One region of the Mesorhizobium sp. M0166 genome, then DNA from elsewhere that is predicted to be linked to it. Evidence: predicted binding sites of a transcription regulator. Region 1 holds the regulator's gene; each other region holds the start of a gene.
The links. The regulator LexA, encoded in region 1, represses DNA repair genes until DNA is damaged. The targets are predictions, from matches to a motif close to TGTTCNNNNTGTGTTCNG.
Positions count from the first base shown of each region.

Region 2: a site for LexA is predicted at 4,068-4,085, ahead of NKJ46_RS20835 (ATP-dependent helicase). Genes of this name have one in related genera too.
Region 3: a site for LexA is predicted at 3,189-3,206, ahead of NKJ46_RS01310 (PA0069 family radical SAM protein). Genes of this name have one in related genera too.

Region 1 covers NZ_JAMYTD010000007.1:178,358-188,300, forward strand. The annotation lists gene trpD (anthranilate phosphoribosyltransferase) at 1-444, shown strand, start outside; gene trpC (indole-3-glycerol phosphate synthase TrpC) at 449-1,261, shown strand; gene moaC (cyclic pyranopterin monophosphate synthase MoaC) at 1,264-1,770, shown strand; gene NKJ46_RS11805 (molybdopterin molybdotransferase MoeA) at 1,770-2,975, shown strand; gene NKJ46_RS11810 (hormone-sensitive lipase) at 2,983-3,813, opposite strand; gene kynU (kynureninase) at 3,910-5,157, opposite strand; gene lexA (transcriptional repressor LexA) at 5,605-6,339, shown strand; partial or broken gene NKJ46_RS11825 (ComEC/Rec2 family competence protein) at 6,333-8,796, opposite strand; gene gltX (glutamate--tRNA ligase) at 8,893-9,943, shown strand, end outside.
Region 2 covers NZ_JAMYTD010000019.1:82,961-92,903, reverse strand. The annotation lists gene NKJ46_RS20845 (ATP-binding cassette domain-containing protein) at 1-271, shown strand, start outside; gene NKJ46_RS20840 (ABC transporter permease) at 268-1,311, shown strand; gene NKJ46_RS20835 (ATP-dependent helicase) at 1,324-4,026, opposite strand; gene NKJ46_RS20830 (glucose/quinate/shikimate family membrane-bound PQQ-dependent dehydrogenase) at 4,280-6,592, shown strand; gene NKJ46_RS20825 (hypothetical protein) at 6,603-7,034, opposite strand; gene NKJ46_RS20820 (hypothetical protein) at 7,044-7,184, opposite strand; gene NKJ46_RS20815 (dienelactone hydrolase family protein) at 7,458-8,357, shown strand; gene NKJ46_RS20810 (EamA family transporter) at 8,358-9,260, opposite strand; gene NKJ46_RS20805 (Lrp/AsnC family transcriptional regulator) at 9,351-9,830, shown strand; gene NKJ46_RS20800 (hypothetical protein) at 9,907-9,943, opposite strand, start outside.
Region 3 covers NZ_JAMYTD010000001.1:267,033-276,975, forward strand. The annotation lists gene NKJ46_RS01295 (F0F1 ATP synthase subunit B) at 1-537, shown strand, start outside; gene NKJ46_RS01300 (F0F1 ATP synthase subunit B) at 548-1,039, shown strand; gene rnhB (ribonuclease HII) at 1,098-1,793, opposite strand; gene NKJ46_RS01310 (PA0069 family radical SAM protein) at 1,960-3,114, opposite strand; gene NKJ46_RS01315 (glycosyltransferase) at 3,266-3,769, shown strand; gene NKJ46_RS01320 (phytanoyl-CoA dioxygenase family protein) at 3,959-4,933, shown strand; gene moaB (molybdenum cofactor biosynthesis protein B) at 4,967-5,509, opposite strand; gene NKJ46_RS01330 (4-(cytidine 5'-diphospho)-2-C-methyl-D-erythritol kinase) at 5,496-6,398, opposite strand; gene NKJ46_RS01335 (hypothetical protein) at 6,425-6,610, opposite strand; gene NKJ46_RS01340 (S49 family peptidase) at 6,692-7,549, opposite strand; gene NKJ46_RS01345 (tRNA1(Val) (adenine(37)-N6)-methyltransferase) at 7,637-8,437, opposite strand; gene NKJ46_RS01350 (putative signal transducing protein) at 8,437-8,661, opposite strand; gene NKJ46_RS01355 (polyprenyl synthetase family protein) at 8,822-9,838, shown strand; gene NKJ46_RS01360 (MFS transporter) at 9,865-9,943, opposite strand, start outside.

The sequences.
Region 1 (9,943 bases):
CGGCAGATGGTCGGCGTGTTCCTGCCCGAATGGATCATGCCGGTGGCAGAAACGTTGAAGGAACTTGGTGCCGACCACGCCTGGATCGTCCATGGCGACGGCTATGACGAGATCACTACCACCGGCGAGACACTTGTCGCCGAACTGGCCGGCGGCGAGATCCGCAGCTTTACGCTGACCCCGGAAGCAGTCGGGCTGAAGCGTCACACCAAGGACGAGTTGCGCGGCGGCGACGCCGCCCACAACGCCCAGGCACTGCGCGACATGCTGGGCGGCGCTGCCGGCGCCTTTCGCGATACGGTGCTGATGAATGCCGGCGCCGGGCTGGTGGTGGCCGGCAAGGTGACGACACTTGCCGACGGCATGGTGACGGCGGCGCAGGCAATCGACAGCGGCCGCGCGCTGAAAGTGCTCGACAGGCTGGTCGAGATTTCGAACGGTTAGAATTATGTCCGACATCCTGCGCAAGATCGAGGCTTACAAGCGCGACGAGATCGCGGCGGCCAAGGCGCGCGTGCCGTTTGCCGAGATCAAGGCACAGGCGACGGATGCCGACGCGCCGCGCGGCTTTCTTTCCGCCCTTGAGGCAAAGCGCAAATCCGGCGGGTTCGCGCTGATTGCCGAAATCAAGAAGGCTAGCCCATCGAAAGGCCTGATCCGCGCCGATTTCGATCCGCCGGCGCTGGCCAGGGCCTATGCGGAAGGCGGTGCCGCCTGCCTTTCGGTACTGACCGACGCGCCCTCCTTCCAGGGGGCGCCCGCGTTCCTCACCGCTGCGCGCGCTGCTGTCGACCTGCCTGCCTTGCGCAAGGATTTCCTGTTCGACCCCTATCAGGTCTACGAGGCCAGGGCATGGGGCGCCGATGCCATCCTGATCATCATGGCCAGCGTCGACGACGCGTTGGCAAGAGAACTCGAAGCGACAGCGTTCGGGCTCGGCATGGACGCGCTGGTCGAAGTGCATGACGAGGCTGAAATGGAACGCGCGCTGCAGCTGTCGTCGCGGCTGATCGGCATCAACAACCGCAATCTCCGGACCTTTGAAACCAGCCTACAGACCTCGGAGCGGCTGGTAGCGATGGTGCCGGCCGACCGCCATCTGGTCAGCGAGAGCGGTATTTTTTCGCACGTCGATTGCCGCCGGCTGGAGCAGAGCGGCATTGCGACTTTCCTGGTCGGCGAGAGCCTGATGCGCCAGCAGGACGTGGCCGCGGCAACGCGCCTGCTGTTGACGGGCAAGGCGCCGGCAGAGGCCGTTTGAGGATGGCGGCCGCCCTCACCCATCTTGGCGCGCAGGGCGAAGCCAATATGGTCGATGTCGGCGACAAAGCTGAGACGGTGCGCACGGCAGTTGCGGAAGGTTTTGTCGCGATGCGGCCCGAGACGCTGGACATGATCCTCGCCGGCGACGCCAAGAAGGGCGACGTGCTGGGCACCGCGCGCATTGCCGGCATCATGGCGGCCAAGAAGACGCACGAACTGATCCCGCTTTGCCATCCTCTGCTGCTGACCAGGATATCTGTCGATATCGAGGCGGACGCCGCGCTGCCCGGCCTGAAGGTGACAGCATTGACCCGCGTCACCGGCAAGACCGGCGTTGAGATGGAGGCTCTGAGTGCCGTCTCGGTCGCTTGCCTGACCATCTACGACATGGCCAAGGCGGTCGACCGCGCCATGGTCATCTCCGGCATCAGGCTGGTTGAAAAGACCGGCGGCAAATCCGGCGACTACAAGATCACCGGAGGCGGGGCCACCGGGGCAGGCCGATAATGGCGCTGGTCCCGGTTGCCGAGGCGCTCGAGCGCCTGCTGGACGGCGCAGCAGCGCTGCCGGGCGAACGCGCCGCACTGCTGGATGCCGCCGACCGCGTGCTGGCGGAGCCGGTTGTGGCGCTCCGCACCCAGCCGCCGTTCAACGCCTCCGCCATGGACGGCTATGCCGTGCGGGTGGCCGACATCGCGTCCGTACCGGCAAAGCTTTCGGTGGTCGGCATGGCGCCGGCCGGACGCGGCTTTGCCGGAACGGTGCAGCAGCGGCAGGCCGTGCGTATCTTCACCGGCGCGCCGCTTCCCGAAGGTGCCGACACCATCGTCATCCAGGAGAACGTCCGCGATCTCGGCGGCGGTGTCGTAGAAGTGACGGAGCCGACGGTGCAGGGGCGAAACATCCGCCGCCTCGGGCTCGATTTCGCCAAGGGCGATGTCCTGCTGCCCAAAGGCCGCCTGCTCGATCCGGCGGCCTTGTCGCTCGCGGCGTCGGCCAACCATCCCGAGGTCGCCGTGGTCAAGCGGCCGCTGGTCGCCATTATCGCGACCGGCGACGAATTGCTGCCGCCGGGCAGCAATCTTGGCCCCAACCAGATCATCTCCTCCAACGCCTATGGTGTCGCCGCCGCCGCACAGTCGATCGGTGCGCGCGCGCTCGACCTTGGCATCGCGCCGGACCGCAGGGAGGCGATCGCTGCGCTGGTTGAAAAGGCCGTGAAGGCTGGCGCGAACGTCATCGTCACGCTGGGCGGTGCCTCGGTCGGCGACCACGACCTCGTCCATGACGTCCTGACCGGGCAAGGCATGACGCTCGATTTCTGGAAGATCGCCATGCGGCCGGGCAAGCCGCTGATGTTCGGGCGGCTGGGCGACATTCGCTGCATCGGCCTGCCCGGCAATCCGGTGGCAAGCCTGGTCTGCACCCAGCTCTTCCTCAAGCCGCTGCTGGCGCGGCTCGGCGGCCGCGCCTTTCAGCAGGATATACGTCAGGTGCGGCTCGGTGCTGCCATGCCGGCCAACGATCTCAGGCAAGATTATGTGCGGGCTGTTGTCACAGACGATGCCGGTACGCTCGTGGCGACGCCGTTCGGCATCCAGGACTCCTCGATGCTGAAAATGCTGGCCGATGCCAACGGGTTGATCGTCCGCGCGCCGTTCGCGCCTGCCGCGGCGGCGGGCTCCCCCTGCGACGTGCTGATGCTACGCTGAACCTGCCTCACTCCGAGATCAAGGTCCGGGTCAGCGGATGGTCTGGATCGGCCAAACCGTCGATGATGTTGAAATGATGCCGGTCAGGCTCGACCACCGAGCTGGTCGCGGCACCCAGGCCGATCCAGATGTTGGCCAGCAACGCGCTCTGGCGCAGGAATTCGGCGCGCTCGCCGCCGCCGGCCCAGCAGGTCAGGCAGGCCTTGTCCATCGGGCGCAGCAGCACCGGACTTTCGGCCTGCGCCTCGGCCTCATCGATCGCCAGCGTCTCGTTCATGCCGGTGCGCATGATCGGGCGCAAATCGTGCACCCCCGAGATCGACACCACGTGACGAACGCGCCGGACCACTTCGGGCGCCAGCGGCGTCGTCGCCGTAACCATCCGGCTAACAAGATGGCCGCCGGCCGAGTGTCCGGTCAGCATCAGCGGCCCTGCGACCATCGCCGCCGCTGTGCCGATCGCCGCGCCGACTTCCTTGACGATGCCGGCAACGCGTATCTGCGGACAGAGCGTGTAGGACGGCATCGCAACCGCATAGCCGCGATCAACAGCGCCAGCGGCAAGATGCGACCAGAAACTCTTGTCGAATGCCATCCAGTAGCCGCCATGGACGAACACCACGAGTCCCTTGGGCTTGGTGGCCGGCAGGATAAGATCGAGCCGATTGCGTGGCTTATCGCCATAGGCCAAGTCGAGCCGCGCCCTGCCCTCGGTCGAAAGCACGTCGCGGAAAACCCGAGCGGGCTCAACCCAGGCCGCCGGCCAGCGATCGCTGCTGGCTATGTTGGCGCCGTTGGCATAGGCGTTGTCCCAATCGGCAATGTGACGTTCGAACACCCTGCGCCCTCCCCTGGCAATATGGCCTTGCGACGTAGCGTGAGCATCGCGCGGCGCGTCGTCGCCAGCCTCACGGCTCCAGCTCTCGCATCAATCTCAAGTGACAGCCGTCTTGATGGCGAAGCGCGCATCCTTCCATGCACCGGTGCGCAGGATGTCCTCAAGTACTTCGACGGCCTGCCAGACATCGGCATAGCCGACATAGAGCGGGGTGAAGCCGAAGCGCATGGTCGATGGCGCGCGAAAATCGCCGATCACGCCACGTTCGATCAGCGCGCGCATGATCTGGTAGCCATGCTCATGCATGAATGAAATCTGGCTGCCGCGTTTTTCCCCATCGCGCGTGCTTTCGAGCGTGAGCCCGTAAGTGCCGCACTTTGCCTCGACAAGCTCGATGAACAGATCGGCCAGCGCGATGCTCTTCTTGCGCACCGCCGTCATGTCGACATCGTTCCAGATGTCGAGCGCGCCCTTAAGCGTGCGCATCGACAGGACCGGCTGCGTGCCGCACAGAAACCGGCGGATGCCGGTGCCGGCCGCATAGCCTGGCTCGAAGGCGAAGGGCCGTGCATGGCCCCACCAGCCGGTGAGCGGCTGCTGGATGTCGGCAAGATGCCGCTCAGCCGCATAGATGAAAGCAGGCGCGCCCGGGCCGCCATTCAGATATTTGTAGGTGCAGCCAACGGCAAAATCGGCGTTTGCCTTGTCGAGCTCGACTGGCATCGCTCCAGCGGTGTGGCAGAGATCCCAGACGATCATCGCCCCGGCTTCCTGGGCTCTGCGCGTCAGCGCCGGCATGTCGCGCAGTTCGCCCGACTTGTAGTTGACGTGGTTGACCAGCACCACAGCGGTGCGTTCGTCGATCAGCTCTTCGATGCTCGGCGCGTCGACCCCCGAGAGGCGCAGCAGCGTATCCTTTCGCGTCGAAGCCACACCCTCAGCCATGTAGAGGTCCGTCGGAAAACTATCGCCCTCGGCGACGATGACCTGCCGCTCCGGTCGCATGGCCATGGCGGCGTGCAGCAGTTTATAGATGTTGACCGACGTCGTGTCGCAGACCACCGTCTGGCCGGCCGCGGCACCGATCAGGCGCCCGAGCTGGTCGCCAAGTTCAAGCGGCATGTTGAACCAGCCGGCCGTGTTCCATGCGCGGATGAGATCATGCGACCATTCTTCGGTCGCGGCCTTGCGCAATTCATCGAAAGCGGCACGTGAAGCAGCTCCTAGCGAATTGCCGTCGAGATAGATCACTCCTTGCGGCAACACAAAGCGGTCGCGCATCGCGCGCAGCGGATCTGCGGCATCCATCGCCTTTATGGCCGCGAGATCGGGAATTCCTGTCATGATTTGCCTGCTCCCCCAAAATTCAATGCAACGCCGGATACGCATCGACTGTTCTTCCATCACCTGGTTGCGCGCAGGAAGGCTCCACCGGCGAGAAGCAGCCTAACCAGGCGGTGGAAACCAGGACTTAACCCGAGGTTGGCGTTTTGAGTTCGTTTCGTTCACGGTGCATTGACCAAACCGCACACTCGATAGGGGTTCACTTCCGTGCCCTCCGCCGACCGACGGCCGATGCCAATGTGGCCTTCCGGGAAGCCAGAAGGGCGCAAACGAAAGCAGAATCAAGGCGATGAGGCTCGCGACGGTGAAAGTGGGGTACCCCGGTTAGGGGACGTCGTTTGTTTCCCGAGCCTTAACGCATTCATTAAACTTTAAACAGTTGCGGAACACAACTGGAACAGATAGTGTTTGTTCTGGGTTTGTTTTCTGATTCTGTTGGGGGTCGCTATGCTGACACGCAAACAACACGAACTGCTTATGTTCATCCACGAAAGATTGAAGGAAAGCGGTATCCCGCCTTCCTTCGACGAGATGAAGGAAGCGCTCGACCTGGCTTCCAAATCGGGAATCCACCGGCTGATTACGGCACTGGAGGAGCGCGGCTTCATTCGCCGTTTGCCCAACCGGGCCCGTGCGCTGGAGGTGCTGCGCCTGCCTGACTCGATCGCCCCCGGCCTCAATGCGGCACGCAAGTTCTCGCCGAGTGTCATCCAGGGCAGTCTTGGGCAAGGCGGTCCGCGGCAAGGCAAGCCGACATCGTCGCGCGTCCCTGCGGCCGGAAATGACGACGATGTCGTCGCCGCCGTTTCGATCCCGGTGATGGGCCGCATCGCCGCCGGTGTGCCGATCGACGCCATCCAGCACCAGACGCATTCGATTTCGGTGCCGCCGGATATGATCATGGGCGGCGAGCATTATGCGCTCGAGGTCAAAGGCGATTCGATGATCGAGGCTGGCATTTTCGACGGCGACACGGTGATCATCCGCAATGCCGATACGGCGAGCCCCGGTGAGATCGTGGTGGCACTGGTCGACGAGGAGGAAGCGACGCTGAAGCGGTTCCGCCGCAAGGGCGCTTCGATCGCCCTGGAAGCCGCCAATCCGGCCTACGAGACGCGCATCTTCGGACCAGACAGGGTCAAGGTGCAAGGCAAGCTCGTCGGACTGATCCGCCGCTACTGAGTTCCGCCCTTGGCGCCGGCTTTGGGTTTGTCGGCCCTGCGGTATGGCGGCAGGCCCCGTGCCGCGCGTGAAAATTTCCGCTGCACGTGCCAGGGCCGGTATGATTTTTCGACCGCGAAACGGATTTCGGCGCGTGTTGCAGCTTGTGGATCGAAATAGACGGCGGCACTTCCCGCGCGCGCCAGTTGCCGTTTGGTGACGACGAGGACCAGCCGGTCGTAGTAGCAGGGGTTATGGGCGGTGGCGTCGTCGATGACGATCAAACTGGCAAAGGCGCAGGCTGGCCGCGCAGTATCGCGGTCCTTGGCTTGTGCGATGATCGCGCCGGATGGATGCCTGGCAAGGCAGAGGCCGTCCGTGCAAATGAACGGCATACCCGGCGGTAGGTCGGCCGGATCGGCAATGTCGAATTGCGGATCGTTCTTTCCAGGTGTTTCCGGCGCGACGATAGCCTCTGATGTGAGCGCGCGTTTCCAGTTGTCGATGGTGAACTCATTCGGGCGTGCCCGGTTGACCGCGAGTTCACCGCTGTCGATCGGCAGCGCGACCAACCGTGCGTCCTCCGAGATCAATACATCGGGTACGCGCGTCTGGGTTGTCGTTAGCAAGCCGGCGAGCGCAAAAGGAAGTGCCGCCAGCCGCAACCAGGTCGTCGCCATGCTGGCAATGACAAGGGCGATCGTCACCAAAAGGACGGATCTCAGCGAAATCAGCCCAACCGCATCGATTGGCGAGCGCTCGGAGATCCACCCGGACAGGGCGATCATCGCCGTCAGCCCCTTGCCCATCACGTATAGGAAAGGCCCATCCGCGCCGAACGGCATCGCCAGCGCACTGAGGACGGCGAAGGGCATGACGACCAGTGAGACGATGGGCATGATGGCCAGATTGGCGAACAGGCTGAGCGGCGCCACGCGCTGGAAATGCCATATGGCGAAAAGCGCCGTGGCGCTCCCTGCAATGATTGAGGTCATCGCCAGGCCGCCCATGCCCAGCAGGACCTTTCGCGTGGCGAGGCGTAGCGGCGACCGCCGCGGCGGCGGCGTGGTGGCCCTGCCGGCGCGGTAGTCGGACCAGCCGGCATAGGCGCCGACAAGGGCCGCCGTCGCGGCGAAGGACATCTGGAAGCTCGGACCGACCACCTCGTGTGGCGACACCAGAATGACCGCGATGGCCGAGATCGCCAGGTTGCGCATGGTGAGCGCGGCCCGGTCGAACAGCACGGCGATAAGCATCACCGCCAGCATGATGAAGCTGCGTTCGGCCGCTACCACAATGCCGGAAAAGACGAGGTAGGCCGCAATCGAAAAAAGCGCGGCGGCCGCGGCATATTTCTTGACCGGCCGTCGCGATGAGAAATCGGGAAACAGCGCAAAGGCGCCGCGTAGCAGCGCCATGATGGTGCCGGCGACCAACGCCATATGCAGCCCCGAGATAGAGATGATGTGATAGATGCCTGTACGCCGCATCGCTTCGTTGATCTCCTCGGGAATGCCGGCGCGCACGCCGACGATCAGCGCAGCAGCAATCTCGCCCTCGGCGCCGCCGATGCGGCTGCGGATATGGTCGGCGATGGATTCGCGCGCGTCTTCGATCGCAGAAGAAAGCCGCGCGGCAAGCGGCATGCTGCCCGACGACACGACTTTCGGATTGCCGAGAAAAAAGCCGCTGCCGCCGATACCGGCGAAATAGCTGTCGAAGGAGAAATCATAGCTGTCGGGCCGCACCGGCCCGGTCGGCGGCAGCAGCCGCACATAGCCGGCGATCTCGGAACCGGCGGTCAGCTCAGCCGGTATTTTCATCGCCGAAGCGGACCCGTTCCGGCATGTAACGCAGTGTCGGCCTGGCGGTTGAGATCACATCGATCGTCAGCCTGATGCGGCCGCTCGCCATGGGCTCGTACGATACGACGCGACCCGTCAGCCGCGTCGAGATTTCGGAACCGAGCATATGCGTCCCGACACGCCAGGTCTCGAACTTGGCGGCAAGCACGCCAAGCGCTCAGAGCAACGCCACTATGAAGCACAGGCGCGTCCTGGGCCATGACCGCGAGACGACGGCACAAAGGGCTGCCAAGGCGACGATAGCGATCGGCTGTGGGAAGGCCGGCTCGGCCGCCATCGCGAAATACACGACCACCCCGCATGCGAGGAACACCGGCACCAGCAGGAAGGCGATGCCGCGGTCGAGTTCCAGGCCGGCCGCCGAGGTTATGCTATTGCGGATACGGGACGGTGACGGGAGGCGGAAGCGACGGCGTAGGCGCACGATGGGCTCGCCCGCGGGCACGGGAACCGTTGCGGGGTCGCTGGCCGGCAGCGACGGAGCATCAAAGCGCGGAGCGGGCAGCAATGCCGGTGCCGGAAGGACAGGCAGGGGAGCGGCAAACAGCAAGCGTTCGCTGACGCCGCTGCCAGCGTCCTCGCCCTCGCCCGCACCACGGCCTCGCACAGCCATCGGGTCTGCCCCTTGCGCCCTCGACCTCCTATGCTACATGAACGCGCAACGCGCGAAAGTCCGCAAACCCACTTCCTTCGCCCGCCTGAGAGTTCCATGCCCGATAAGGTCGTCACCCGTTTTGCCCCCTCGCCCACCGGCTATCTGCACATTGGCGGCGCGCGCACGGCGCTGTTCAACTGGCTGTATGCCAAGCACACAGGCGGCACGATGCTGCTGCGCATCGAGGACACCGACCGCGAGCGCTCCACCGATGCGGCAACCGCGGCCATTCTCGACGGGCTTTCCTGGCTTGGCCTGACATGGGACGGCGAGCCGGTGTCGCAGTTCGAGCGTGCGCCGCGCCATCGCGAGGTGGCCGAGGAGCTCGTTCGCACGGGCAAGGCCTATTATTGTTATGCGACGCCTGCCGAGCTGGAAGCAATGCGCGAGAGCGCACGGGCCAAGGGGCTGCCTCCCCGCTATGACGGACGCTGGCGCGACCGCGACCCGTCGGAGGCGCCGCCCGGCGCCAAGGGGGTGATCCGCATCAAGGCGCCGACAGACGGCGAGACGGTGGTACATGACCGCGTCCAGGGCGACGTGCGCTTTCCCAACAAGGATCTCGACGATTTCATTATTCTGCGCTCGGACGGCAATCCAACCTACATGCATGCCGTCGTCGTCGACGATCACGACATGGGCATCACCCACATCATCCGCGGCGACGATCATTTGACCAACGCCGCACGCCAGACCGTAATCTACCAGGCCATGGGCTGGGAGGTGCCGTCGATGTCGCATATCCCGCTGATCCACGGTGCCGACGGCGCCAAGCTGTCGAAGCGGCACGGTGCGCTTGGCGTCGAGGCCTATCGCGCCATGGGCTACCTGCCGGAGGCGCTGCTCAACTATCTGGCGAGGCTTGGCTGGAGCCACGGCGACGATGAGATCATGTCGATCGCCGACATGATCGCATGGTTCGACATTGGCGACGTCAACAAGGGCGCCGCCCGTTTCGACTTCGCCAAGCTCGAGGCGCTTAATGGCGTGCATATGCGCCGGATGAACGACACCGCGCTGCTCGACATCTTCGTCGCCACTCTGCCCTATCTCGAAGGCGGCCCGGCAATCGCCGCGCGCCTCGACGACGGACGCAGGGCGCAAC
Region 2 (9,943 bases), on a different contig from region 1:
GGCGCTGTCGCTGACCGAAACGGCGAAGGTTTTTCATTTTGTGCGCCAGGTGCGGGCGAGCGGCCGGTCGATCCTGTTCATCGGCCACAATATCCACCACGTCTTCGATATCGCCGACCGCTTCGTCGTGCTCGATCGCGGCAAGGTCGCGCTCAGCGCCGACCGGAGCGAGGTCAAGTCGGCCGAAGACCTCATCAATTTCATGGAAGACGTGGCACACCCCGGCGGACTGGCGGGATTGCACGACGCCGGGGAGCAGGCAACGCGATGAGCAAGACAATGGAGCCCGATCTGCAAACCCCTCTCGGCAGCAGCGAAGCCGCCCCGAAGGCATGGAAACACCCGTCCGATCACTGGATGCGCGGCTTTGTCCTCGACAACCGCGCCGCACTCGGCACGCTTGCGGTGTTCATCGTGATGATGGCGGTGTTCATGATCGCCAATCCGACGGTCTTCACCAGCTGGTATCTCTATAGTTCCGTGCTGACCACGTTGCCTGTGGCGCTGTTCGTGGTGGTGCCGCTGGTTTTCGTCGTCACCTGCGGCGAGATCGACCTGTCGTTTCCGGCAACGATGGGCTTCGCCTCTTGGGTGTTTGCGCTGGTCGTGCGGGCCGGCTACGACCCGTTCGTCGGCATCGCCGCGGCAATGGTCACCGGCATGCTGCTCGGCTTCCTGGTCGGCTCGCTGGTCGTCTATGGGGGGCTGTCGTCGCTGATCGCCACGCTCGGCATGAATTTCCTGCTGCGCGGCCTGATCCAGATCATCAACGAGGGCAGGTCGACGGCGCTGACCGGCCTTGCCGACAGCTGGGCCTACAAGATCTTCTCCAGCCAGCTTTACGGCATTCCGGTGCAGATCTTCTGGGCCATCGGCTTCGTCGTGCTGTCGGCGCTGCTCTACAACCGCCATCGCTTCGGTGCCCAGGTCAAGGTGGTCGGCGACAATCCCGACAGCGCCCAGCAGATGGGCATCGACGTCAAGCGCGTCAGGGTGAAGGTGTTCGTCTTCGTCGGCATCGGCGCGGCGATCGCCGGCACGTTCTCGGTGATGATCAACTTCACCTGGTGGCCGACGGCCGGCGACGGCTATCTCTTGCCGGTGCTGGCATCGGTGTTCGTCGGCGGCACCCCGACCTGGGGCGGCATCGGCACCGTCGTCGGCGGTGCGATCGGCGCGGTCACCGTCTCCTTCATCCAGACCGGCGTCGTCGCGGCGGGACTGAGCGGCTTCTACGTCCAGTTCTTCAACGGGCTAATCATCATCTTGTCGCTGCTTGGCCATAAGTGGAACCAGGCGCGGTATCGCTAACGACAGGCGACCTCAAACTCCCGTGACAAACCCGTCCAGCACGCGTTTCTGGCCGGCTTTGTCGAAGTCGATGGTAAGCTTGTTGCCTTCGATTGCCGAGATGTTGCCGTTGCCGAATTTCTGGTGGAAGACGCGGTCGCCGACATTGAAGGGGGACGGCGTGTCGGCGACGGATTTGGCGACCAGTTCGCCGTCGATGGTGCGGCCCTTGATCGAGGTGCGGCCGGCGCCGTAGCCGGAGTCGGTTTCGCCATAGCCGATGCGCTCGACCTGGTGGCCGGAGCGCGTGCCCCAATTGCGGTCGGTCGCCTCGGTGCGGTTGGCCTGAGCGCGCTGCCAGCCCGGTGTCGCATAGGTGCTGGAGAAAGCGCCGGATTTTTCAGCACCGTTATCGCCGCCTATGTTGTCGAAGCGCGATGCTCCATAGGGGTTCTGCCTGCCTGCACCTTGGCCGCCACGACCGGAGGCGAACGAGCCGCCACCATAGGCATTGCCATAGCCGCCATAGGAGTTGCCGCTCTCGGAAACTTCGACATGGGCTTCCGGCAGCTCGTCGAGAAAGCGCGACGGGATGGTCGATTGCCAGAGGCCGTGGATGCGGCGGTTGGAAACGAACCAGATGTGCAGGTTCTTCTTGGCGCGGGTCAGGCCGACATAGGCGAGGCGGCGTTCCTCCTCCAGCCCTGAGCGGCCGCCCTCGTCGAGCGAGCGTTGGTGTGGGAACAGGCCTTCCTCCCAGCCGGGCAGGAACACGGTTTCGAATTCGAGGCCCTTGGCCGAATGCAGCGTCATGATGTTGACGGCATCGAGCTCGGCGTTCTGCTCGGCGTCCATCACCAGCGCGACATGTTCGAGGAAGGAGCGCAGCGATTCGTACTCCTCCATGGAGCGGATCAACTCCTTGAGGTTTTCCAGCCGCCCCGGCGCTTCGACCGAGCGGTCGTTCTTCCACATGTCGGTGTAGCCGCTCTCCTCGAGAATGGTCTCGGCGAGCTCGGTGTGCGGCGTGGTTTCCAGCGCTTTCTGCCAGCGCTCGAAATTGGCCGATACCTCGCGCAGTGCCGCGCGCGGCTTCGGCTTCAGCTCGTCGCTCTCAGCGAGTGTTGCCGCCGCCTCCAGCATCGGGATGCGCAGGGCGCGTGCGGTGTCGTGGATCTGGCGGATGGTGGCCTCGCCAAGGCCGCGCTTCGGTACGTTGACGATGCGCTCGAAGGCGAGGTCGTCGGCGCCTTGAGCGACGACGCGGAAGAAGGCCAGCGCGTCGCGGATTTCGAGCCGCTCGTAGAAACGCGGGCCGCCGATGACGCGGTAGTTGAGGCCGAGCGTGACGAAGCGGTCCTCGAATTCGCGCATCTGGAAGGACGCACGGACGAGGATCGCCATGTCGTTGAGATTATGCTTCTGGCGCTGGTAGGACTCGATGGTCTCGCCGACGGCGCGGGCCTCCTCTTCGGAATCCCAGGCGGCATGGACATGCACCTTCTCGTCGTCCTCGGCGATCTTTTCGGTGAACAGCGTCTTGCCGAAGCGGCCCTCATTGTGGGCGATGAGATGCGACGCGGTGCCGAGGATGTGCGCGGTCGAGCGGTAGTTGCGCTCCAGCCGGATGATGGTGGCGCCGGGAAAATCCTTGTCGAAGCGCAGGATGTTGTCGACCTCGGCGCCGCGCCAGCCATAGATCGACTGGTCGTCGTCGCCAACGCAGCAGATATTTACGGTGGCTGGCCGCGGATTTCCCTCCCCCTTGAGGGGAGGGTGGCCGGGCAAAGCCCGGCCGGGTGGGGTCCGTGCGGCAGTGCTCGACGCATCAGCGGTGCCTTCTGCGGCAACCCCCTCCGCCCGCTTCGCGGGCACCTCCCCCTCAGGGGGGGAGGATTGAGGCCGCTGTGCCAGCAGGCGCAGCCACATGTACTGCGCGGTGTTGGTGTCCTGATATTCGTCGACGAGGATGTAGCGGAAGCGCTTGTGGTATTCCTTCAGCACGTCCGGATTGGCGCGGAAGATGCGGATCGGGTGGCACAGCAGATCGCCGAAGTCGCAGGCGTTCAGCGTTTTCAGCCGCTCCTGATAGGCCTTGTAGAGCTCGCGGCCCTTGCCGTTGGCGAAGGCACGGGCATCGCCCTCGGGGATGTCGGCGGGGCCGAGGCCCTTGTTCTTCCAGCCGTCGATCATCTGGGCGAACTGCTTGGCCGGCCAGCGCTTGTCATCCAGTCCTTCGGCCTGGATGAGCTGCTTGATCAGCCGCACGACATCATCGGTGTCGAGAATGGTGAAGTCGGATTTGAGCCCAGCCAGCTCGGCATGTCTGCGCAGCAGCTTGACGCCGATCGAATGGAAGGTGCCGAGCCACGGCATGCCCTCGACATTGCCGTCGCCGATCAACAGGCCGATGCGCTGCTTCATCTCGCGCGCCGCCTTGTTGGTGAAGGTGACGGCGAGGATCTGCGAGGGGAAGGCCTTGCCGGTGGCAAGGATGTGGGCAATGCGGGTGGTGAGCACCCGCGTCTTGCCGGTGCCGGCGCCGGCCAGCACCAGCACCGGGCCTTCGGTGGTTTCCACCGCCAGCCGCTGCTCGGGGTTGAGGCCGTTGAGATAATCGGGCGCGTTGTTCTGGTTGCTGCGGGCAGCCATGGCGCGCGCGGCAATGCCCGACGGGGCCACGGGCCGCGCGTTCGGTTCGTCAAAAAAGGGCATGTCTTCCGAAAAGCCGGACATCTCCCCCCGAATGTAGTGATTCGGCAGCGAAAGGCCAGAAGTGTCTCCGTTTTGTTCTCTGTCCAGTCGGTAGACTCACAATCTGGAATGGGTCCGCTAACCAAAAGGCCGGGCTTGCCGAGGGCCGGCGCCGTAAAACGTCGAGCTTGCTTGACAGGGGAGGCGGGCCGGAGAAAGTTGCGTGGGGGCAGGAACGCAATGCGGGGTTGCCCATGGACGCGTCGCGGAGCGCACCAGTCGAAGGAGCACCGTCTTGGCTGTGGTCATCACCTCCCTGATCCTTTTCCTCATCGGCCTGGCGGTTGGCGGCGGCGGCATCTGGCTCGTGACACTGGGCGGCAGCTGGTATTACGTCATCGTCGGTCTAGCTTTCCTTGTCGCCGCCTGGCTGCTCTATAGGCGCAGATCCACGGCGCTGTGGCTCTACGCGGCGATCGTGCTCGGCACGCTCGCCTGGGCGGTCTGGGAGATCGGCTTCGACTGGTGGGAGCTCGGCCCGCGCGGCGGCATCATCGTGCTTGTCGCGCTATGGCTGTTGACGCCATGGGCGCGGCGCGGGCTTACCGGTCCCGACGGACGCGCGCCGCTGATCCTCGCCGTGCTGGCCTCGCTTGCGGTCGCCGGCTATTCGATGACGACCGATCCAAAGGATATTGCGGGTGAACTCAACACCGACAAGGTGACGCCGACGGCCGATCTCGGCGGCAACGTGCCGGCCGGCGAATGGCACTATTACGGTCGTACCCAATATGGCCAGCGCTATTCGCCGCTCGACCAGATCACCGCCGAAAACGTTGCCAATCTGCAGCCGGCCTGGACCTATCGCACCGGCGACGTGAAAGGGCCCGACGACATCGGCGAGACGACCTATCAGGTGACGCCGCTGAAGATTGCCGACACGCTCTATATTTGCACGCCGCATAATTTCGCCATCGCCATCGATGCCGCGAGCGGTAAGGAAAAATGGCGCTTCGATCCCAAGATCAAGTTGAACAAGGACCGTCAGCACCAGACCTGCCGCGGCGTGTCCTACTATGCCGATGCCAAGATCGCCGCCGGCCAGCCCTGCGCCACACGCATCTACCTGCCGACGTCCGACGCCCGGCTGATCGCGCTCGATGCCGCGAACGGCCAGGTCTGCCCGACTTTCGCCGAAGGTGGCACGCTGAACCTGCTTGCCAACATGCCATATCCGAAGCCGGGCTATTATTATTCGACCTCGGCGCCGCTGATCGTCGCCAACAAGATCATCGTCGGCGGCGCGGTCAACGACAATTATTCGACGCAGGAGCCGTCCGGCGTTATCCGTGCCTACGATGCCGACACCGGCGCGCTGTTGTGGAACTGGGATTCCGGCAATCCTGACCAGACGACGCCGCTGCCGCCGGGCCAAACCTATACCAACAATTCGCCCAACATGTGGTCGACGGCGAGCGCCGACGAGAAGCTCGGGCTGCTTTATGTGCCGCTCGGCAACAAGACGCCGGACCAGCTCGGCGCCGGGCGCAGCGCCAATGACGAGAAATTCTCCTCTTCGATCACCGCGCTCGATCTCAACAGCGGACAATTGCGCTGGGTGCGACAGACCGTGCATCACGATCTCTGGGACATGGACGTGCCGGCGCAGCCGACGCTGGTCGACATCACCACGGAAAGTGGCGTGGTGCCGGCGCTGGTCGGGCCGACCAAGCAGGGTGACCTTTATGTGCTCGACCGGCGCAGCGGCGAGCCGATCGTTCCGGTCAAGGAACTACCGGCGCCGGGCGGCGCGATCGAAGGCGACCATACCTCGCCGACGCAGCCGCTCTCGGACCTGAGCTTCAGTCCGAAACCGCTGACCGGCGCCGACATGTGGGGCATCACCATGTTCGACCAGCTGGCCTGCCGGATCGAGCTTCGGAAGCTGCGCTATGAGGGCCGCTATACGCCGCCGTCACTGCAGGGCTCGCTGATCTACCCCGGCAATTTCGGCACCTTCAACTGGGGCGGCGTGGCAGTCGATCCGGTCCGGCAGGTGATGTTCGGCATGCCGACATACCTGGCGTTCATCTCCAAGCTGGTGCCGCGCGCCGACGTGCCGCCGCCTGGCGACACCAAGGGCAGCGAACAGGGCCTGAACCGCAATGAGGGTGCGCCTTACGCAGTGATATTGAAGCCGTTCCTGTCGCCGCTCGGCATTCCCTGCCAGGCGCCGCCCTGGGGCTATGTGGCGGGCGCCGATCTTCGGACCGGCAAGATCGTCTACAAGCATCGCAACGGCACCGTCTACGACATGACGCCGCTGCCGCTGCCGTTCAAGGTCGGCGTGCCCGGCATCGGCGGGCCGATGATCACTGCCGGCGGCGTCGCCTTCCTCGGTGCGGCAGTCGACGACTATGTGCGCGCCTATGACCTGACGACTGGCAAGCAGCTGTGGCAGGCGCGGCTGCCGGCGGGCGGGCAGTCGACACCGATGACCTACACGGTGGCCGACGGACGCCAGTTCGTCGTCATCGTTGCCGGCGGCCACGGCTCGGTCGGCACCAAGCCGGGCGATTATGTGATGGCCTATACGCTGCCGAAATAGAGAAGTTCCTTCAGAGTCCGAGATGCCCTTTCAGGTCGGGTACCGATGCAAGGACCTCACTGGTCAGCTGCGGGCCGGCGGCTGTCTCGGCCTGCTGGACCAGCATCGTGCCGGCCTGGCTGATTTGTGCGAGCGTGAGGCCTGATGCCTTGAGTATGGCGACGCCGTTGATCAGCGCGCCGGTCTTTTCGCCGAGAGCGCCGCCGAGCGCGCCCTCCAGCGAGGACAGGAGACCACCACCGGAGGCCGCGCCGGGAGCCATGACATCATACTGCTTGGCCAGGGCGTCGGCTCCCGGGATCTTGGCGAAGAAGCTCGACAGAGTCGTGCCTTCCGCCTCGTGTTCGAGCACCGAGAAAATCGTGCCGGCGATCTTTTCCGTCAAAGCCTGGTTGAGACCGGACTTCTGGGAGACGGTGTTGATGATGTCCTGAACGTCCATGATCTTTCCTCAGGCTTTGGTGCTTGCGGGCGGGTGCCGGTTGGCGCGGACCTTGACCAACGATCGTTTGAAGGCGGTGAACCGCAGCGCCAGCAAAGTCATAGCGGCGAGTGCGAACCCACTTGCCAGAAGCGCGGAGGGAAAGGTCATGGGCGTATTCCTTCGTCGTCAATCAGACATTCTTTTCCCGCCAAATGGCCATTCTAGTTCGCCAAATGGCCCGAGTGAGGCATAGCCCGGTAACTTCTTTTTACATCGTGGTGCGTGCATTTAGCATTGCCACAAAGGACCAAAATTTAATGACACTGCGGCGCGCGGCATCACGGCCCTCGTGCAGGGACTTTTGGCAGCCTCACTCAGCCGTGACTGGACCAGGCAAGCTTCGGCTCTATGTTGCCGCGGGGGGCCGACGAGGAGCGCGCCATGACAACATCTGCCGGACCCACTGCCACCGAGCCTGTCATTACTCAGGCGATGATCGATGCCTATGATGAATACACGCATCTGACGCTCGACCGGCGGCGCTTCATGGAGCAATTGACCAGGCTTGCCGGATCGGGTGCGGCAGCGGCCGCGATCGCGCCGCTGCTGGCGGCGAACTCGGCCCAGGCGGCTATTGTTGCGGAAGACGATCCGCGTGTGAAAGGCGAAGACATCAGCTACCCGGGCAGCGGTGGCGAGATGAAGGGCTATCTGGTCAAGCCGGCGGGTCAGTCCGGCAAGCTGGGCACCGTCATCGTCGTGCACGAAAACCGGGGACTCAACCCGCATATTCGCGATGTGGCGCGGCGCGTTGCACTGGAAGGGTTCGTAGCGCTTGCACCGGACTTCATGACACCCCTCGGCGGCACGCCGGGCGATGAAAACAGGGCACGTGACCTGTTTTCCCAGCTCGATCCAGCACAGGTCGCCGCCAATGCCGTGGCAACGGTCGCCTACCTCAAGGGCTACAAGGACGGCAACGGCAAGGTCGGCGCCGTCGGCTTCTGCTGGGGCGGCGGCACGGTGAACATGCTGGCCGTCAACGCGCCGGACCTCGCCGCCGCCGTCGCCTATTACGGCATGCAGCCGAAGGCCCAGGACGTGCCGAAGATCAAGGCCGCGCTCATGCTGCATTATGCGGGCCTCGACACCCGCACCAATGCCGGCATCGACGCCTTCAAGAAGGAACTCGACGCGGCCCATGTCGAATACTCGGTCTATGTCTATGAAGGCGCCAACCATGCCTTCAACAACGACACGTCGGCGGCCCGCTACGACAAGAAGGCGGCCGATCTCGCCTGGGGCCGGACGATCGCCTTCCTCAAGGAGAAGCTGGCCTGATCAGGCGGGCGCCGGTTTGTGAAATGCAACGCCGGCCACCACCAGCGCGATGCCGATGCAGTCGGTGAGGCTCGGCACCTGCCGCAGCACAATGACGCCGATCAACGTCGCGGTGACCGGCAGCAAAGACAGCATCAGCGCGAAGCTGGAGCGCGGCAGCCGCGACATGGCAAGCTGGTCGCAAACATAGGGAATGACCGACGAGCAGATGCCGACGCCGACCGCTGCAAGCAGCAGCGGCGGCGCCGAGAAAGCCGGCAGTGCATCGGCAAAACCGATCGGCAGTACGACGAGAAGGGCGACCGCCATGGCGGCACCCAGCCCGGCGATGCCGTCGCCGGCGCCGGCGCGCGCGACGCGGTGGCCGAGCACGATATAGCCAACGAACAGCGCGCCGTTGAGGAAGGCCCAGAACAGGCCGACCGGGTCGCTCGACCATTTGACGTCGATGAGCAGCAAGGTGCCGGCGACGGCGATGGCAAGGGCGGCGAGATTGCGCGGGCTTCTGAGGCCGACAAGCGCGACGCCGATAGTGCCGACGAATTCGATTGCCGCCACCAGCGAGATCGGCAGCCGGTCGAGCGCCAGGTAAAACGAGCAGTTCATCACCCCAAGGCAGACGCCGAAAGGCACAAGCAACAATCGCGTCGAGCGATCGGCGCGGGCGAAGACCGCCCATGGCCGGGTCAATGGGGCAAAGACGAGTGCAGCGGTGGCGATGCGCAGCCAAGCCATGCCGAGCACGCCGACATGCGGGAACAGCAGCACCGCGAAGGCCGGTCCGAGATAGTGGAACACGGCGCTGACGCCGAACCAGAGATGCGGCGGGACCGCGTTTGCCAAGGTAAAGGCGGGGCCGGCGAGTGCCGGACTTGCTGCCGGGCCTTGCGTCCGATCTTGCATGGGATCAGTATCGCAGGCGATTTTTGCCATTGATATGGATGATGGCCGGTCTTTGCGGCTATTTGCTTTCCGAAAGCAAGGAGTATTCCGCTGAAACGCCTTCGAAATGAAAATAGCGATCTGGATACGGCCGACCTGAAAATCCTGCGCCTGCTGGAGAAGGATGCGCGCACCAGCACCGCCGAACTGGCGCGATCGGTCGGCCTCTCGGCGCCGAGCGTCGCCGAGCGCATCAAGCGGCTGCAGGAAAGCGGCGTGATCGAGGCCTATACGGTGCGCATCAATCCGGCCGCGCTTGGCATGGAGCTGTCGGCATGGCTGCGCATCAGGCCGGTGCCGGGGCAACTGGCTGTCGTGGCCGAAATCATCCTCGACCTGCCGGAAATCGCCCAATGCGACCGGGTCACAGGTGAAGACTGTTTCATCGCGCTGGCGCATGTCGCCTCGGTCGCCGAGCTCGAGCGGGTGATCGACCGGATCATTCCCCATGCGATGACCAATACGGCGATCATCCAGTCGTCGCCGGTGGTGCCGCGATCGCCGCTGGGTGCGGTGAAGCGGCTGCCTTGAGGGTTGGGGTCGTTCGTCAGCCAGCACATCATCAGAAATGCAAACCGGACGGCCGGTCTGTTTCTTCCCGCACCGTTCAGGCGTGGCCGCGTTTAATCCGCGCCTGCTTCAGG
Region 3 (9,943 bases), on a different contig from region 1:
ACGGAAGGCGAAACGCACGCCGCCACCGGCGTGCCTGCCGAGGCGCATGGCACGTTCCCGCCATTCAATCCGGCGACGTACCCGTCACAGCTGCTGTGGCTGGCAATCACTTTCGGGCTGTTCTACCTCTTCTTGAAACGGGTAGTGATGCCGCGCGTCGGCGGCATCATCGACGTTCGCAACGACCGCATCACGCAGGATCTCGATCATGCTGCCCGGCTGAAAAGCGAGGCCGATGCCGCCGTTGCCGCCTATGAGCAGGAATTGGCGGAAGCCAAGGGCAAGGCCAATGCGATCGGCCAGCAGGCCAACGATGCGGCTAAGGCGGAAGCCGAAGCTGCCCGCAAGACGATCGAGGCAGCGCTTGACCAGAAGCTTGGCGAGGCCGAGGCGCGCATATCTTCCATCAAGGCCAATGCCATGAAGGAAGTCGGCACCATCGCCGAGGACACCGCTTCGGCCATCGTCGAGGCGCTTGTCGGCGGCAAGGCCAGCAAGGCCGAAATCGCGGCCGCGGTCAAATCCGTGGCCGGGTGAGGAGCGCATCATGGACGCCACATCTCTCGCGACGCTTTGGGCAACCGTTGCCCTCGTAATCTTCCTCGGCATTGCCATCTACATCAAGGTGCCGGGCATGATCGCCAAGGCGCTCGATGCGCGGGCCGACAAGATCAGCTCCGAGCTCGAGGAAGCGCGCCGGTTGCGCGAAGAGGCCCAGCAGCTGCTCGGCCAATACCAGCGCAAGCGCAAGGAAGCCGAGCAGGAGGCCGCGGCCATCGTCGCCGCCGCCAAGCGCGAAGCCGACATGCTTGCCGCCGAGGCGCACAAGAAGACCGAGGACTATGTCGCCCGGCGTACCGCCTTGGCCGAGCAGAAGATCGGCCAGGCCGAGCGCGAAGCAATTGGCGAAGTGCGCGCCAGCGCCGTCGACATCGCGGTCGAAGCCGCGCGCGCGCTGCTGGCCGGCAAGATCGACGCCAAGGCCGGCGCCGATCTGTTCAACGCCTCGCTGCAGGATTTGAAGTCGAAGCTGAACTGAACGGAGCGTAATCTCCCCCTCGAGGGGGGAGATACGCGCCTAGCCGCTTTCGCCAATCTCAATCCAGGTCCGAAAAACCCTCTTCCTCCAGCACCTCGGTGCCGCCGAACCGGAACGGCGCGAAGGAGGCGCGGTGTAGCCGTGCCACTGGCCCGTGCAGATCGATCGCCGTCCGATGGCGGACGGTGGCGTAGCCCATATGCAGTTCGAAGCCGTAACGCGCATGATGGCTGCCGCAGCCGCACATCATGCGGTCGCGCAACACCTTGGCGACGATCGAGGCTGCGGCTATCGACTGCGAGCGCTGGTCGCCCTTGATCAGGGCTTTGCCCTCGCAGGGCAGGCCGGGCGGCACGTCGCGGCCGTCGGCCAGCGCCAGCTTCGGCCGGATCGACAGGCCGGCCACGGCACGGCGCATCGCCTCCAGGCTGGCCTTGAGGATGTTGGAGGCATCAATGCCTTCGGCGCTGACCGAGGCCATCGATACGGCGAGTGCGGAGCCGAGGATTTTCAGGAACAGCGCCTCGCGCTGCAAATGCGTCAGCCGCTTGGAATCATCGAGGCCGTCGGGGATGTTGGCGGGATCGAGAACGACCGCTGCCGCCACGACCGGCCCGGCGAGCGGGCCGCGGCCGGCCTCGTCCGTTCCCGCCACCGGCCACAGGCCTTCGGCCATCGCCTTCGTCTCGAAGGAGAAGTCGGGTCTCTCGACGATTTCGAAGAGAAGCGGAGAATCGGAACGCGGGCGAGCCATGGTGCGGCGAGGTTCGCATCGGCTCCGATTCTCCGCAAGTCCCTCCAGGTCGGGCGGGGCACCGGACCTGGAGGGGCTACCGTCGGAAGCCCGGGGACAGGACAGGCCGGACGGGATTTTTTCGCCTGCTGCCGGCCGCTTCAAGCGGCTGGCGCGAGACGCTTTGTCACAGCAGCATCAGCTGCTCGGTTGCCTTGGCAGCGGGGACGAACTGGTCGGTCCTGAGCGAGCGCCGCTCGGCATTGAGGCCGAGCCGTTTGGCGGCGATCTCGAAGCGCCGGCCGATCTGCCAGGCATAGGGGCCGGAGCCTTTCATGCGCTTGCCCCATTCCGAATCGTAGTCCTTGCCGTCGCGCATCGAACGGATCAGCGACATGACGTGGCGATAGCGGTCGGGATAATGGCGCAGAAGCCAGTCCTTGAAGATCGGCGCGACCTCCAGCGGCAGGCGCAGCAGCACATAACCGGCCTCGCGCGCACCCGCAGCCTGCGCCGAATCGAGGATGCGCTCCATCTCCGGGTCGGTCAGTCCGGGGATGATCGGCGCGACCATCACCGAGGCCGGAATGCCGGCGTCCGAAAGCTGCCTGATCGCCTCCAGCCGCTTGGTCGGCGTCGACGCGCGTGGCTCCATGGTGCGCGCCAGCATGCGGTCGAGCGTTGTCACCGACAATGCCACCTTGGCCAGCCCGCGTTCGGCCATGCGTGACAGAATGTCGATATCCCGTGTCACCAGCGCCGATTTGGTGACGATGCCGACCGGATGTCCGCGCGCCTCCAGCACTTCGAGGATCTCGCGCATGATCCGGTATTGTTTCTCGATCGGCTGATAGGGATCGGTGTTGGTGCCGATGGCGATGGTGCGCGGCTGGTAATTATCCCTGGATAATTCCTTGTCGAGCAGCCGCGCTGCATCCGGCTTGGCAAACAGCTTCGATTCGAAATCCAGCCCCGGCGACAGACCCATGAAGCTGTGCGTCGGCCGCGCGAAACAATAGACGCAGCCATGTTCGCAGCCGCGATAGGGATTGATCGAGCGGTCGAAGGAGATGTCGGGCGATTCGTTGCGCGTGATGATAGTGCGCGGCTTCTCGACCTGGACCTCGGTCTTGAACGGCGGCAGCTCCTCCAGCGAATTCCAGCCATCGTCGAACACATGCCGGCTGACCGGCTCGAAACGGCCGGACGGATTGATGCCCGCCGACCTGCCGCGATTGCGGTCCGGACGCACGCGCATGCCGCTCTGCTCGATCATCGCATTCGCCATCTCGGCCCTGCCAGCGCCGAAGGCGGCAATGTCGGCACGCACGATCTGTTCCATCTTGGCCCTTTCCCAGGGACTGTCCGCCCGCTGTCGAATCGCTCTGCTCATGAATGTATTCCTATCGTATCGATGAGAACAAAGCAAGAACTTTCTCGCGGCGCGCGGCAAAAACTGGCGCTGCCCATTGCTTTCCGCTATTCGGCTAAACATGCTCAGCGTCCTGATCGAAACCCTGAATGACGAGGAGGGCCTTGCCCGCACGCTCGCCTCGCTGATCGGCGGCGCCGTCGAAGGCGTGGTGCGCGACGTTCTCGTCTGCGACACCGGCTCGACCGATCAGACGCACCGCGTCGCCGAACATGCCGGCTGCCACTATGTCAGCGGCGGCATCGCCGCCGGCATCAGGCAGGCCAAGGGCGACTGGCTGCTTTTGCTGGAACCGGGCGCGCGGCTGGGGGAGGGCTGGATCGATGAGGTCGTCGCCCATACGGCGAGGCAAACCATGGCGGCGCGGTTCTCGCGGGCACGCGGCAGCCGCGCGCCGTTCCTGTCGCGCGTCTTTGCCGGAAATCGCGCTCTTGCAGAAGGCCTGGTGATCAGCAAGCGTCAGGCCGCGGCACTGTCGAAGAACGCCCGCAGCGCCGAAGCGATCGCCCGCGGCCTGGCGACCAGGAGGCTGCAGGCCGAGATCTGGGTCGCTCCGCGGAAGTGACGGCTTACCGTGACGGTTCAGGGTACCCGCCCAAGCAAATTTTCTGGCGGGTCGTCGTTTATTGTGCATTGCACAAAATCTGCCCGGGGGTTACCATTCCCAGCGATACGGGCGAATGGGTTTGGGGTGTGCCGGAGCGGTGACGACGACTGTCGTCGATGCTGTTCCCTCGATATTTTGAGGACGCCGATGACCCTTTCAAGCCCTGACAAGTCCGGCGCTGCAAGCCTCGAGGCGATCGCACGAAACGGCGGCACGCTGCGCCGCATCGCCGCCCGCATCCCGACCTATCTGTCCGACCTTCGCGAGAATCCGGCATGGCTGCCGATGTTCATGCTGGCCCGCACCATGCCGGCGCGGCGCCTGCACTGGCGCGGTGCGAAGCCGGTTCCGCCGGCGCGTAATGTCGCTGAAACGATGTTCGCCGGCGTCGATCGCGATGCCGTCGTCGGCGCGCTGCGGACGGAGGGGCTCTATTCGGGCCTGATGCTGCCAGCCGCCATCCATGAGGAGATTGCCCGCTTCGCCGAGCGCACGCCATGCTTCGGCAATTTCGACCGCCGGCTGGAATTCCTGCCGGAAAAACACGCAGATGCCGAAAAGCATTTCGGCCGCCCGCTGCTCAGCGGCCACTATTTCGAGCGGGTCCTCGACTGCAACGCTGCGGTCGCCGTGCAGCGCGATCCGCTGCTTCTCGATGTCGCAGCGCACTATCTCGGCAGCCAGGCCAAGCTGATCACCACCCGCATCTGGTGGAGCTTTCCGACCGGTGGCGTCTCCGACGCCGACAAGAACATGGCCTCGCTCGGCAAATACCATTTCGACCTCGACGACTGGCGCATGCTGAAGTTCTTTTTCTACCTGGTGCCGGTCGACGCCGACACCGGGCCGCATGTCTATGTCCGCGGCTCCCACAACCGCCGCATCCTGAAGCACCAGCTGACGCTTCTGGTCGGCCATTCGGCGGAAGAGGTGCTGGGCGTCTATGGCGAGCAGAGCCCGGTCACGCTGACCGGGCAGGCCGGTCTCGGCTTTGTCGAGGACCCGTTCGGCTTCCATATGGGCACCGTGCCGACGCGCACGCCGCGGCTGATGATGGAAGTCGGCTTCGGCGTGTCACCGCCGTCGCGCCGCCGGTTTCACGGCGAGCCGGTCATTCGCTGAGGCGGGATCGCCCGGCTGACGCCTCGCTCCGTCTCAGCCGCGGCGCAAATGCTCGTCCAGGCGCGGCATGATCTCGACGAAGTTGCAGGGCATGTGCCGATAGTCGAGCTGCGGCTTCAAGATGCCGTCCCAGGCGTCCTTGCAGGCGCCGGGCGAGCCCGGCAGCACGAAGACGAAGGTGGCATTGACGACGCCGCCAGTTGCCCGGCTCTGGATCGTCGAAGTGCCGATCTTGTCGTAGGAGATGCGGTGGAACACTTCGGAAAAGCCGTCCATGCGCTTTTCGAAGATCGGCTCCAGCGCTTCCGGCGTCACGTCGCGGCCGGTGAAGCCGGTGCCGCCGGTGGTGATGACGACATCGATCGCTTCGTCCCTCGACCAACCCAGGACCTTGTCGCGGATCTTGTCGCGATCGTCGGTGACGATGTCGCGGGCGGCCAGGACATGGCCGGCCTCGGCAATGCGGTCGGCCAGCGTCTGCCCGGATTTGTCATCGGCGAGGCTGCGCGTATCGGAAACGGTCAGTACCGCGATGCGCACGGGAACGAAGGGGCGGCTCTCGTCAATCCTGGCCATGGGCATCAGCCTCCGATGTCACGCTTCGCGTCGCTGCGACAAACCAGTCAGGATGGCGGCCGCGGATATCGACGGCTGCGCGCTTGGCCACATTGCCGGTCTCGAACAGGCCGAAGCAGGTGGCGCCGGAACCCGACATCCGGGCAAAACCGGCTCCGGCCTTGTTCAGCACGGAAAGCGCCTTGCCGATGGCGGGCTGGATTGCGCGCGCCGCAGGCTCGAGATCGTTGCGGGTGATCTCCAGCCAGTTGCGGATGCTGTGGAAGTCTAGGTTGCGCGGCAGCGGCGGCAGCCCCGCATTGTCGCGGCGGCCAAGCGCCTCGAACACGTCGGCCGTCCAGACGGCAGTGCCGGGATTGACGAGCACCAGACCCAGCGCCGGGAAACCCGGCACGAGCGTCAGCTCGTCGCCGATACCGCGGGCTATCAGCGGCTTGGCTGCCAAGCACATCGGCACGTCGGCGCCGAGCGACAGGCCGATCCGCGCCAGTTGGGCATCGCCGACATCAAGTCCCCAGGTCTGGACCAGGGCGCGCAGCACCGCCGCCGCGTCGCTCGATCCGCCGCCGACGCCGGACGCGACCGGCAGGTTCTTTTCGAGCCTGATGGCGACAGCCGGCGCCTGCTGGAGACCGGCCTCGCGCCGTACCGCGTCGCGCGCTTTCACGACCAGATTGCCGTCGTCGGCTGGTACTGCGGAGGCGTATTTGCCGGACACCGAAAACCCATCGCTGTCGGCAAGTTCCGTCTCGATGCGGTCGCCAAAGCGCGTGAACACGGCCAGGCTTTCGATCGTGTGATAACCGTCGGCGCGCCGGCCGGTGACGTGCAGCGCGAGATTTATCTTGGCATGCGCATGCGACACCCGGATGCTGGCCCCGGAATTCATTGGCTCGGCTGCGAGGGGGACGACGGTCAATCCTTGGCCAGACGGTATTCGCCGGTCTTCGGATCCTTGACCAGTGTTCCCATTGTGCCGTTGGCCGTCTGCTTTTCGGCCCGACGTACCTTGGCGGTCACCCGCTCGGCTTCCCTGACGAAGGAGCGGTAGCCGAAATAGGCGGCAATGCCGACGACGGCGAAGAAAATGATCTGCGGCATGTCAAACTCCTCCCTCGCAAGGCCGGCGGAGCGGCCGGTCGGGTCGGTTGATGATTTATGCTAGACGTTTTCACCGGCTTTTCAAAGCCCGAAGCGCGCCCACAGCGCGCGCTCTTCCGCCGCATCGATGACGCCGCTTGCCGCGGCGGCGGCGATATCGGGCGCCGAAAAGCTCGAGCCGAACAGGCCGAAGCGGCCGAACAGGCCGCGCGGCGCGGTGATCAGCTTGAGCTGGGTCTTCGGCCCGAAACGGCTCTTCAGCACGCTGCGCATGTCGCCGAGCGCATCGACCAGCCCGAGCTCGAGCCCCTTCTTGGCCGTCCAGAACAGGCCGGTGAACAGGTCGGGATCGTCCTTCAGCTTGCTGCCGCGCCTGTCCTTGACGAGATCGATGAAGGTCTCGTGGACCTCGAGCTGCAGCGCCTTCAGGCGCTCGACGTCTTCCTTCTTTTCCGGCTTGAACGGGTCGAGCACCGCCTTGTTCTGGCCGGCGGTGTGGACGCGGCGCTCGACGCCGATCTTCTTCAACAGCTCCGGAAAGCCGAACGAGGCCGACACCACGCCGATCGAACCGACGATGGAGGACGGGTCGGCAAATATCTCGTCGCCGGCGACCGCGATCATGTAGCCGCCCGATGCCGCCACGTCCTCGACGAAAACCAGGACCTTCTTGTTCTTCTCGCTGGCCAGGTCGCGGATGCGCCTGAAGATCAGCCGCGACTGCACCGGCGAGCCACCTGGCGAATTGATCGAGATGGCGACCGCCGGCGCGTCGAATGAAAACAGCTTTTCGAGAAGACCGGCGGTGGAAGCGAGCGACAGGCTGGGCCGGAACTGGCCGCCGCCGGGCATGATGGTGCCGTGCAGCCGGATGACCGGAATGGTGACGACGGTGGAGCGCCAGGATTTCGGCAGCAGGCGGTTGAAAAGGCGTTTCACGAGGGGGCGGTCTCCGGTCGATTTGCTTGAGGCATGTAGGAATTCGCCGGCCAACGGCAATGCCGTCACCCTGGCAATCAAAATGGATCAATCTCCGAACAGCGACGCCAGCCCGTTATTGATCAACTCTGCCCTCTCCGAAGGGCCATTGCCTGAGTAGGCATGCAGCATCAGCGGCGGCTGGATCGACAGTTTGCCGCGTGCGCCGAGTGCTGCCCGGACGACGATGCGGATCGCCGCCGCTTCGGGGCGAGGATGGACGGCCAGCATCTCGGCGTCGCCGAAGCGGCCGGCAATGGCATCGAGGATGGCGCCGAGCTGTTCCGGCCGGGCGATGACGGCCAGCCCGCCGCCCGGCCTGACCACCGCGGCCGCGCTGCGGATCCAGCTGTCGAACAATCCGTCCTCCGAGACATGCGCGGCCTTTCTCAGCGGATCGGGCGTCGCTCGATCCACGGCGGCATTGAACGGCGGGTTCATGATAACGAAATCGAAGCTGTTGTCCTCGAGGCCGGCGGCCGTTCGCGCCCGGCCCGAAAGCGCGACATCGGCGACGAGCACCGAAGCGCGGTCGCTGAGATGCGCATTGCCGGGATGGGCAAGCGTGGTTGTGGCGAAGGCCGCCATTTCCGGAGAACGCTCGACGAGCACGGCCGCGGCACCGGGGCAGCGCGACAGTACCGCCAGGCCGGCGGCACCCGCGCCCGCGCCAAAGTCGGCAAGCCGCCCGGCGAACGAGGACGGCACCGCAGCCGCCAGCATCATCGCATCCATGCCGGCGCGGTGGCCTGCCTTTCTCGGCTGCACCAGCCAGAAGCGACCGCGATGGAAGGCATCGACCGTATGAGCCGGCATGTCCGGGACAAGGGCAGCGGGCGACGCGGACATTATTTTTGGCGGATCTCGTTGGCGATGCCGGCATCCGTCAGGATGCGCCGTGCCGCATCGGCCTTGTCGGCGTCCACCATGACACGGCGGGGCAGGATGCCGATCGAGCCGTCGAGCACGCTCATGTTCTGGTCGGCGACGAAACAGCCGATACCGGCATCGCGCATCAGCGATTCGACAAACGAAATGATGACGGCGTCGTTGGTGCGGATGAGCTCTATCATCGGATGAAACTCGCAGTTTGCGGCGTTGATGTAAACGTAGGCGTGATCATGTACCAGAGCCGGCGCGCCAATTCGCCTCTTGCCGCACCGGTGGGTGACACCCTAGAGTCTGTCCAGGGACCATGTTGCCGTCGTGCATATCGAGGTTGGGAGTTTTGCCGTGGGTGTCGTTCTCAACATTGAAAACGGGAAGCGCGAAGCCGCCTCGATAAAGGACCTCATCGACCTGACCGCCGCCGATATGGGGCGCGTCAACAAATTGATCCTGTCGAAGGCCGGCTCCGATGTCGAGATGATTCCGGAGATTGCCAACCATTTGATCTCGTCCGGCGGCAAACGGCTGCGGCCGATGCTGACGCTCGCCGCCGCCCAGATGTTCGGCTATTCCGGTGACGGCCATGTCAAGCTCGCCACATCGGTCGAATTCATGCATACAGCGACACTTCTCCACGACGACGTTGTCGACGAAAGCGGCATGCGGCGCGGCAAGAAGACGGCGCGCATGATCTGGGGCAACCAGGCCAGTGTTCTGGTCGGCGATTTCCTGCTCGGCCAGGCCTTCCGCATGATGGTCGATGTCGGCTCGCTGGAAGCGCTCGACATCCTGTCGAGTGCGGCCTCGGTGATCGCCGAAGGCGAGGTGATGCAGCTTGCCGCCGCCAAAAACCTCGAAACCACCGAGGACGAGCATTTCGCGGTGATCAAGGCCAAGACCGCGGCGCTGTTCTCAGCCGCCGCCGAGGTCGGCCCGGTCATCGCCCAGGCGACGCGCAACGATCGCGCAGCACTCCGCTCCTACGGCATGAATCTCGGCCTTGCCTTCCAGCTGATCGATGACGCGCTGGATTATGGCGGCACCAGCAAGGATCTCGGCAAGAATGTCGGCGACGATTTCCGCGAGGGCAAGGTGACGCTGCCGGTGATCCTCGCCTATCGGCGCGGCACCAAGGCCGAGCGCAGCTTCTGGAAACGCGCCATCGAGGACAATGCCGCCGACGATGCCGGGCTGGAGAAGGCCATCGGCCTGATGCTCCGCCACGGCGCGATTGCCGACACCATCGGGCGCGCCCGCCATTTCGGCGAAATCGCCCGCGACGCGCTGGCACCGCTCGAGGCGACGCCGCAGAAATCGGCGCTGATCGACGTCATCGATTTCTGCATCAGCCGGGTGAACTGAGAGGCGTCAGCGCCCCGCGCCTGTTCTCATCGAGCCTTCGCCGGAAGAACGATTGCCGCGAGCAGGCTGACGACGATGCCCGCCGCCGCGAGCCAGAAGGCGACC